One region of the Roseibium algae genome, then DNA from elsewhere that is predicted to be linked to it. Evidence: predicted binding sites of a transcription regulator. Region 1 holds the regulator's gene; each other region holds the start of a gene.
The links. The regulator LexA, encoded in region 1, represses DNA repair genes until DNA is damaged. The targets are predictions, from matches to a motif close to TGTTCNNNNTGTGTTCNG.
Positions count from the first base shown of each region.

Region 2: the regulator LexA is predicted to act here: its motif matches at 1,365-1,382, upstream of V6575_RS20190 (three-Cys-motif partner protein TcmP).
Region 3: the regulator LexA is predicted to act here: its motif matches at 1,520-1,537, upstream of V6575_RS12265 (helicase-related protein).

Region 1 is NZ_JBAKIA010000005.1:62,817-66,028, reverse strand. Features, by position in the region: gene V6575_RS09270 (ComEC/Rec2 family competence protein) at 1-1,571, shown strand, start outside; gene lexA (transcriptional repressor LexA) at 1,728-2,441, opposite strand; gene V6575_RS09260 (TRAP transporter substrate-binding protein) at 3,079-3,212, shown strand, end outside.
Region 2 is NZ_JBAKIA010000018.1:114,368-117,579, forward strand. Features, by position in the region: gene acnA (aconitate hydratase AcnA) at 1-90, shown strand, start outside; gene V6575_RS20180 (hypothetical protein) at 174-386, opposite strand; gene V6575_RS20185 (hypothetical protein) at 656-889, opposite strand; gene V6575_RS20190 (three-Cys-motif partner protein TcmP) at 1,446-2,561, shown strand; gene V6575_RS20195 (DUF5131 family protein) at 2,561-3,212, shown strand, end outside.
Region 3 is NZ_JBAKIA010000007.1:23,194-26,405, reverse strand. Features, by position in the region: gene pyc (pyruvate carboxylase) at 1-187, opposite strand, end outside; gene V6575_RS12270 (autoinducer binding domain-containing protein) at 341-1,045, opposite strand; gene V6575_RS12265 (helicase-related protein) at 1,676-3,212, shown strand, end outside.

The sequences.
Region 1 (3,212 bases):
ATATGGCGCTTTTTGCTGGCGGAGCCTATGCAGCCATCTTGCTCGTCCTGAGTTTTTGGGAAGCAATAGCCTTACGATGGCCTTCTCATAAACTTGCTGCCTGTGTGGCTCTTTTGGCAGCGATTTTTTATCTCGGCATTTCGGGAGGGTCTTTGGCCACACAACGATCCTTTGTGATGATCGGGCTGGTTTTTCTCGGGCTGATTGTTTCGCGAAAGGGGCTGACCCTCCACAGTGTAGCCCTGGCTGGGCTTCTGCTGTTGATACTTGCCCCTGAGCGATTGCTCCATCCAGGATTCCAGATGTCGTTTGCTGCCGTGATTTGTCTTGTGGCCGTCTATGAAACTTGGAGAACCAGCTCGGCAGGACGTGGCGTTCAAGCCTTGTCTATGCGCCCCAGGTTCTGGTCGCGTATCGGTTGGCAGACCATGTTGTTCTGGGGCGGGTTGACGGCGACTGCTCTGGTCGCAGGTTTGGCAACAGGGGTGATCGGTGTTCATCATTTTGGCCGGATCGCTCCCATGGGTGTCATCGGAAACCTGCTGGGCATGCCTGTGTTCACGCTGCTGATCATGCCGATGGGAGTTCTCGCTCTGGTCTTGATGCCCTTTGGCCTGGCCAGCTTGCCGCTTCAGGTGATGTCCGCCGGGTTAGATGTCCTGCTTGGCTTTGCTGAATGGACAGCAAACCTGGATATTGGGCAGGATCATGTGTCACCGCCCGGTGCCAATGTCACCTTGCTCCTGATGGCCGCTTTGTTCCTTGGTGTTCTGGCGCGCGGCTGGATCAGATTGGGCGCATTGCCTTTGGGTATTATAGCGGGCGCATTTCTTGTGTTTGACCGTCCGCCGGACATTCAGATCTCTGAAAAGGGCGCGATCATCGCAGCAAGAGGAGCCGATGGGATCTTGCGTTTCAGCGCAAAGCGGGCAGGGTTTGAGACAGACATATGGCTGCAGCGGGAAGGGTTGCCAGAGGATGCCTTTTCGGTCCAGAAAATGGGCACGCCTCAGCGCAGGTGTGACCCCTATGGCTGCGTCTATCTGGCTTATGCGCCCATGAGGACTGGTTCCCTAATGGCATCTGACAGGACCGGGAGCCTTGTTTACAAGCCTGTGCCCATACGCATTGCGATGCCTCAGAAGGCCGAGGCACTGGCGATGGATTGCATCGAAGCAGATATCATTGTGACCGAGCTGACAGTTCCAAAAGACTGTGATGTCAGTCTGGTTATCGGTGCTGCTGAACGGCGCGCGCACGGTGCCCTCTCACTTTGGCTGGAAGCAGCAGATTGGCCTGCGTCCAATGACCGATCTGTTGGAGGGGGCAACGGCAAATCGCAATTGACCAACAAAGAGCCGACTGAAAACTGGCTTCTGGGCTTTACCAGCAGCGTAATGAACTTGGTGTTTGGCAAGACGAGCAGAATGGTTCCTGCATCAAATGTTAATAAGGATCATGCTGCCGCTTCAGACAGTGTTAGCGTAAAAACTCCGCCCAAAACTGTCATAACAAAGTGGCTGAGTGCGAAAACCCGCCCGCCACGCCCTTGGCATAGGCCACGTCCCTGATGCTGGCCACATTCTGAAGGACACCTCATGCCTCCAAAATTTCGCACCATTGAGCAGCCCTGGAATCAGCAACAGACCACAGCTTGGTTGTTGCCTGGTTAAACGCCTGCCCATCAAAGTATCATCGCGCACTTGCAAATATAAAAGATGCAGATGTCAGTACTTGCGAAACAATGCAGACAGCCGACCCTGAACCTTAACGCGGCCTGGCCCAAAAATGCGGGTTTCATAAGCTGGATTGGCGGCCTCCAATGCAATGGAAGCACCTTTTTTACGGAGGCGTTTCAGTGTTGCCTCTTCATCGTCAACAAGGGCCACGACAATGTCGCCACTCTCGGCAGTTTCCGTACGTCGGATCAAAACCGTGTCTCCATCCAGAATCCCGGCCTCGATCATGGAATCTCCTCGCACTTCCAGCGCGTAATGTTCGCCCTTGCCAACGAGCTCAGGCGGAACGGTGATCGAGTGGCTGTGGGTCTGGATCGCCTCAATGGGAACACCTGCTGCAATGCGTCCCATCACAGGTATTTCGATGCCAGTAGCTTCCGCTATGGGGGAGGGCGCAGGTGCCGCTGCAGTCTTGCCAAGAGATCCTTCGATGACCTCAGGTGAAAAACTGCCGCGCGGCGGGGGAGAACCCAGACCGGGGGAAATTGATTCGGGCAGACGAATAACCTCCATCGCCCGTGCCCTGTTGGGCAGGCGACGAATAAATCCGCGTTCTTCCAGCGCCGTGATGAGCCGATGAATACCGGACTTTGAGCGAAGGTCGAGGGCATCCTTCATTTCATCAAAGGAAGGTGGAACCCCGGTTTCCTTCAATTTTTCTTGGATGAACATCAGCAGTTCATATTGCTTGCGCGTGAGCATCGTCAACTTCTCCAATGCGAACCGGCTGGGTACAAATCATGAACGTACCATAGCTGTTCTCACTGTGTTCCACAAGCCTTAATGTTCTGTTTCTGTCCCATGCAGCTTTAGAGTTGAATCACAGTAAGTTTCTGGCCTTTGAGTTCTTATGGGCCATGTACTGATGCCTATAAGTTCAATTGAATTTCGTGCATGCTTAAAAGTCGACTTCAGCTGATGCTTTTATCCCGGTGGCTGTTGTCTGATTGCGGATCCTGTTTGTTTCGGTGTTTGAAAATCTGAGCAAAGTCATGCAGATCGCAGAAGCCGAGATTTTAAAGATATTTCTTTTCTTCGTTCTAAAATCAACAAACGTGATGCGTATCGTCAGGTGATTAGGTTTTGACGAAGGTGAGTTTTGGAGGGCTTTGCTTTCACCTATCGCTGTTGGCTAGGAGTTTTCAACATCATCAAAACGAACCTGACTGCTGTTCTGGGTGCCAGAAGTAAGGCGGGTTCGGTCTCGATCTGCAGTGATAAAAAACAATTGTCTGATCAAAAATCTTTCTAATTTGACCGCCGCCTTTCAGACAAGGGAGACTTTCAGGGCGAAAAAGCGCGGGCAACGCGCACGCTCCCGACCTAAGAGGATCTTCAAATGTTTTCCAAATTCGCCACAACTGCGGCAATGATATTGGCGTTGACCGCATCGTCGGCTCATGCAGAGACTTGGCGCATGGCCACCAAGATGCCGGTCGACAGTCCCGAAGGCCAAGTCTTTCAAAAGTTTGC
Region 2 (3,212 bases), on a different contig from region 1:
CTTTGCCGTGTCGATACCGAGGACGAGCTGGAGTACATCAAGGCCGGCGGCATTTTGCACTACGTGCTGCGGAACCTGGTGAACAGCTAACCGCTGGCCTCACGCTGCAAGACTTGAAAAGGGGCGCCCACCGGGTGGCCCTTTTTGTTTGCGAGTATTTCTCGACAGGAAGGCTACGTTTTGCGATTTACGTTGTCAGACTTTGTTCTGTCCGGGTTATCTCTGGCGTATTCTCGATCGTTGATTTTCACGACATGCGCATCTGGATGTTCGCCACGTTTAATTTCTGCCACCACGTTTCTACGAGGGACGTCTTTCCTATTGCCGATGTCATAGTGTTCATTGCGGCCTCCGGGGCCGTCGTTTTTACCTTTAATGCGTGCCATTATCACTTACCTCAAAGGAATCTAAGGTTGATATATTTATAAATGCAATCTATTCGATTCTTTATTAGGTGTCGAATAAAATAGAATAAATGGGTCTTGAGAAAAAGCGCTTGTGATCAGGTCGGGGATGACCAGTGGGGACGCTAGCAGTCACCCTCCAACTCCCTGCCGCGCGGGACTTGGGGGCGAGATCCAGTCATTCTCCTCACGTGGACTCGCACGCCTGTCCCCAAAGTGTAACCGCGCGTATATCCGATGACCGGAAGGTGTTACGAAGACGCGAATGTGACCTTCACACCGCGCTGGCGAAAATAGGCTTGCAGCAGCTTCCGGCCGGACCGGTTGTTCTGGACGATCCGGGCCGGGTCGAAGGCGACCTCTTTCAAGCCCTCGTGCTTAATAGCTGATTTGAGAGCTGCGATATGCAGATCGAGGTCTTCATTGTCCGCCTGGAGGGATTCATAAACGCGGTTCGTTGCGTCCGCTACGGTCATTTCGCTCACTGGTGCATTCCTGTTGTTGTTTGGCTGGCGCATACCACGTTTTCGGTCCTGACACCAAAAAGAGTTGATTAGGGGGCTGATCCTGGGAAGTCATGGACTTACTTTGGGGCGGAAGGCGACAAGCCCGCGTCAACGTGGGCCGCTCTAACCGCCAGCTTCGCCATTGCAGGACTTGATCCTTCAGTCCATGCTGCGACTGAACCACTTTGGGTTCCATCCTTCGTCGATGAGTATCAGCATGGTTTCCCCAAGGTTGAAAGCGGTCAAGTCATGGGATGAGGACGGACCGGGAGACTATCGACTTGCCACAAACACGGCGTCATCCCCGACTTGATCGGGGATCCAATCCACTCTGCGGCAAAGGCAAAAGGTTGGAAAGAGTCAATAGCCGCCGTCTGTTGGCTGGGATGATGCCGCGTTGCAGCCTTTGAATTTTACGTCAAAATACTAGGTTAGTCAGAACGTACCTTTAAAATGTTCATGTTATGTACTATTGTGTGAGGTAAGCTGAGCATTCTACCATGACGTGCAATCATTTGAGTTCGTTGAGGCACACATGTCGAAAAAGTTTTTTGAAGAGCGCGGAGATCAATCCGAGGTCAAAGCACGAATTGTCCAAAAGTATTTTGTTGCTTGGGCTAATATTGTCGTTGGTTCGGCGCAAAAATGGGGAGGCGGTAAGATTGCATATATCGACCTCTATGCCCGCCCCGGTCGATACAAAGATGGTGCCGCATCAACGCCACTACTTATTCTTGAGAAAGCAATTGAAAATGACAGAATTAGAGGTTCACTTGTCGCCTTGTTTAATGATGTGGATGAGAATAACTCTAGCACTCTGATCAATGAAATCGCTGCTCTTCCGGGCATCGATGCCCTTAAACATAAGCCTGTGGTCAACTGTAATGAAGTGGGGCAAGACGCAGAGGATTACTTCTCTGAAACGGAGATTATTCCGTCGTTTACTTTCTTTGATCCATTTGGTTACAAAGGGCTTTCCCTCCGTTTGGTTAATGGAGTGATCAAAGATTGGGGTTGCGATTGCGTGTTCTTCTTCAACTATAACCGTATCAACTCCGGAATTTCTAACCCAATGGTCAAACAACATATGGATGCGTTGTTTGGCGTGGAGCGCGCTGATGAACTGCGTGCCAAGGTTAATGGTGCGAACCCCGCTCTACGGCAGGAGATGGTACTAGAGGAGCTTTCAAATGCTTTGATGGAAATGGGTGGAAAGTTCGTGCTGCCGTTTCGCTTCAAGAACGATGAGGGGCGCTTGACTCATCATCTCATTTTCGTTTCCAAAGATTTTAAGGGATACGAGGTGATGAAAGAAATCATGGCGAAGGAAAGTTCGACGGAAGATCAAGGCGTCGCTTCCTTCGCATATTCGCCAGCGGATGAGACAATGCCGTTTCTGTTCGAGTTTCAACGCCCGCTTGATGATCTTGAAGAGTTACTTTTGGAGGAGTTCGCAGGTCGGAGTGCTTCGATGGTCGGAATCTATCGCGAGCATAGCGTTGGCCATCCTTATCTTAGTCGACACTATAAGAATGTTCTCGGCAAGCTGGAAGAAGCGGAGAGAATCACTGTTGTCGACCCAGAAGGAAAGAAGAGACGCAAGAATTCTTTTGCTGATAGATTGATCGTCACATTTCCAGGAGCGTCTTGATGGGAACTAACTCCAAAATTGAGTGGACGGAGGCAACATGGAACCCTGTTGCGGGATGCAGCATCATTTCTCCGGGTTGTACAAATTGCTATGCCATGCGTATGGCTAAACGTTTGGATGCGATGGGCCAGCGCAAGTATGAAGGCCTTACCCGTCAAACTGGTGGACGCCCAAAGTGGAATGGAAAAATTCGCTTAGACGAGGCTTCTCTGAATGTTCCGAAGTCTTGGAAACAAGGCAGGATGATTTTTGTTAACTCAATGTCAGATCTCTTTCACGAGGAAGTTCCACTGCATTTCATTCAGAAAGTTTTTCAAGTGATGCGCGAGTGTGGTCATCACACATTTCAAGTTTTGACTAAGCGGTCAGAACGACTGATGGAATTGTCATCGTCCCTACAATGGTCATCTAATATTTGGATGGGAGTTAGCGTCGAGAACGTGGAGTTCTCATATCGAATTGATGACCTTCGACACTGTGGTGCTCAAACCAAATTCCTTTCACTGGAGCCGCTCATAGGTGATGTAGGCTCTATGAATCTTAAAGGTATTAATTGGGCCATCGCGGGTGGGGAAAGTGGTCCCGGATCTAGATATATGAACCCTGCATGGGTCAGGTCAATTCGTGATCAGTGCGTTGCTAGCCAAGTTG
Region 3 (3,212 bases), on a different contig from region 1:
CTTCAATCGGACCCAGGCCTTTTCCAATCTGGTAGGCTTCGTCAGATTTGAAGCGATGCAGCGCCAGCTTGTCCTGTTCGGCGAAGACGGCGACGGTCTTCAAGCCCAGTTCATTGGCGGCGCGAAAGATGCGAATTGCAATTTCAGACCGGTTTGCGACGAGAATCTTGCGAATTGCCAAAAGCATTTCTCCCAAATACCTGCGTCCGTCGCCCCTTGCGACGTTCACCTTACGTTTTTTACTTGGGTCGAAGGAATAATAAAAGGGGCAGCACCTATGTCCTTTTCATTTTTCGCAAAAGTGCTGTACCTAATCGGACGCTTATTGTGAGTCTGAACCCTAGTTGATCAACTTCAACCGCAAAGCCTCAGCAACAGCATGTGTGCGGTTTCTGGCCTTTAACTTTGCGGTTGCCTCCTTGAGATACCAATCTGCAGTGTGTCGTGAAATTCCAAGAGTATCAGAGATGTCTGCGCTGGTTTTTCCTGCAGCAGTCCATTTCAGACATTCTATTTCCCGATTGGTCAAGGAAGGGCTGTTGGGTTTGGAGAAGGCCGATCTATCTGTCAGCATCATGCTGTGATCGTAGGCATAAATGCCTGCAAGATGCAGGGCCTTCATTTCTTCAGGCGTAACATCAACTCTGTCACCAGCCAAAAAGAGACTGCCTTCAAAGCCAATGGAGCCGTAAACTGGGATCAAAACACCATCGGTCAGATTAAAGCTGCGTGCTTCTTCCAAAATGGCCACGCCTCGTTTTGTGATGCCATGGTCATTTTTCGTGTCTGACCAGACAAATGGCATTGCACCGCGGGCTGCACGTGCGACGACGGGGTCATCGATGACATATTGGTTGTCGAGATAATGAGTGCGCCATTCCGGGTTTCCTCCGGACGCAAGGGCATGAGGATGTGTGAGAGATCCACGGCCAGTGAATGTGGCAAGAGCATAGGCGGAGAACCCATAGTTCGTCGCGAGGTTTGACAGACTGCTTGCCATGTCTTCGATGGAATTGATCTTGGAAAAAGTTTTTGTAAAATCCAAAGCGGGAGCCAAACGCTCGTATTTCATATTTTGTACTCGGTTCTGGTTCAGAGGCCGTCTGATCTCGGGATGGCGTGCTAAAAGCTTTGTTGCTGTGTTCCAAAAGGACACAAGAGTGTTAATTCTTGAAGGGTTGATGTCGGTAAAAAATGCACGTTCATTCTGTATGTTGATGATAAAATTGAATTGATACTAAATGTGGTAGGAACAAAACTGAAACCACTCGGAGTCAGCGATTCGTATATATTCTGTTCGATATATGTTTAGTAATTAATTCCACTGGCTGAAAGCAAATTGGTTCTAGTTTTAACTATTAACTCTTTCGCTCTTTTGAATAGAGCCATTGTCGATTGTGCAAATATGGAGGCTGGGTGGCGCTGGGGGGGGCAAATTAGTGTCCTTGGCGGCGGTTTTGTCCAAATGTCGTATAGAACGAAACCTGAATCAGCTCAGGTAGCCGATTCGGACGGCCTTTGTTCTAGCTGCGTTCTTTTGCGTTGATTTGAGGATCAGCTTCGTAAAATGAAAGGGGGACAGGCAACTGGTCGGTATGCTAGATAGCGGCGACCTTTCAGCAATGGCCGCGTTCCGGGGCACATGCCGAACCGAGCACACGTTAGTAATTCTATCATGCCACGTTCTCCATATATGCAGTTGCCGCCTGCAGTACGATCAAGAACCGTTACGGCGGTACTTGGACCAACCAACACCGGCAAGACCCACCTCGCGATCGAGCGGATGCTGGCTCACAAAAGTGGCTTGATCGGGCTGCCGCTGCGCCTTCTTGCGCGTGAAGTCTATAGCCGTGTTGTGGAGCGTGTTGGTTCTGACGTCGTTGCGCTGATTACCGGCGAGGAAAAAATTATCCCGAAAGCGCCGCGCTTTTGGGTCTCCACTGTTGAAGCCATGCCTCTGGATCTTGAGACGGACTTCGTTGCAATCGATGAAGTGCAGCTCGCTGGTGACCTTGATCGTGGCCATATCTTTACAGATCGCATTCTCAATCTACGTGGGCACTCAGAGACGCTTCTTTTGGGCGCTGGCACCGTACGATCGCTTTTGGAAAAGCTTCTGCCGGGCCTGAATGTGATCACCCGTCCACGAATGTCTGTGCTGACCTATGCTGGCTCCAAGAAAGCCTCGCGCTTGCCGCCGCGTTCGGCGATTGTCGCCTTTTCGGCAGAGGAAGTTTACGGCATTGCGGAATTGCTACGGCGGCAACGCGGCGGGGCTGCTGTCGTGCTTGGTTCTCTGAGCCCTCGAACGCGCAACGCACAGGTAGAACTTTTTCAGAATGGTGACGTTGAGCATCTGGTCGCTACAGATGCTATCGGCATGGGGTTGAACCTCGATGTCGATCATGTTGCCTTCGCTGGAAACAGGAAATACGACGGCTATCAATATAGACAATTGACTGCTGCAGAGATGGGGCAGATCGCCGGACGGGCAGGTCGTCACACTCGTGATGGCACGTTTGGAGTCACCGGCCGGGTTGATCCTTTGGATGATGATTTGGTCGATCAGATCGAAAATCATCATTTCAACAGTCTAAAAGTGCTGCAATGGCGCAACAGTCAGCTGGATTTTTCATCTTCTGATATTTTGCGCAGATCTCTTGATATTGCGCCTCGCGAAGACGGTTTGGCGCGTTCACCGTTTGGTGGAGACATCAACGCGCTTGAGCATTTGCTGCGTGATTCCGCCATTTCAGACATGGCAAATGGCACAAAAGCTGTCGAATTGCTCTGGGATGTGTGTCAGGTGCCGGACTATCGTAAGATCGCTCCAGCCAATCATGCAGAGCTTTTGAATACGATTTATACCCACCTAATGCAGGATGGGGCCATTGCTGATGATTGGTTTACGCGTCAATTGGCCTTCGCAGACCGCGCGGATGGTGATATCGACACTCTGGCAAACCGGATTGCTCATATCCGGACTTGGACTTTTGTCGCGAACCGGCCGGATTGGCTGAAAGATCCTGCTCATTGGCAGGGGGTGACCCGCGGCATTGAAGATAAATTATCTGATGCGCTTCACGAACGCCTTACGCAGAGGTTCGTGGACAGGCGTACAAGTGTATTGATGCGACGTTTGAGAGAGAACGCCATGTTGGAAGCGGAAATTACATCGAGCGGAGATGTGCTCGTCGAAGGTCAGCACATCG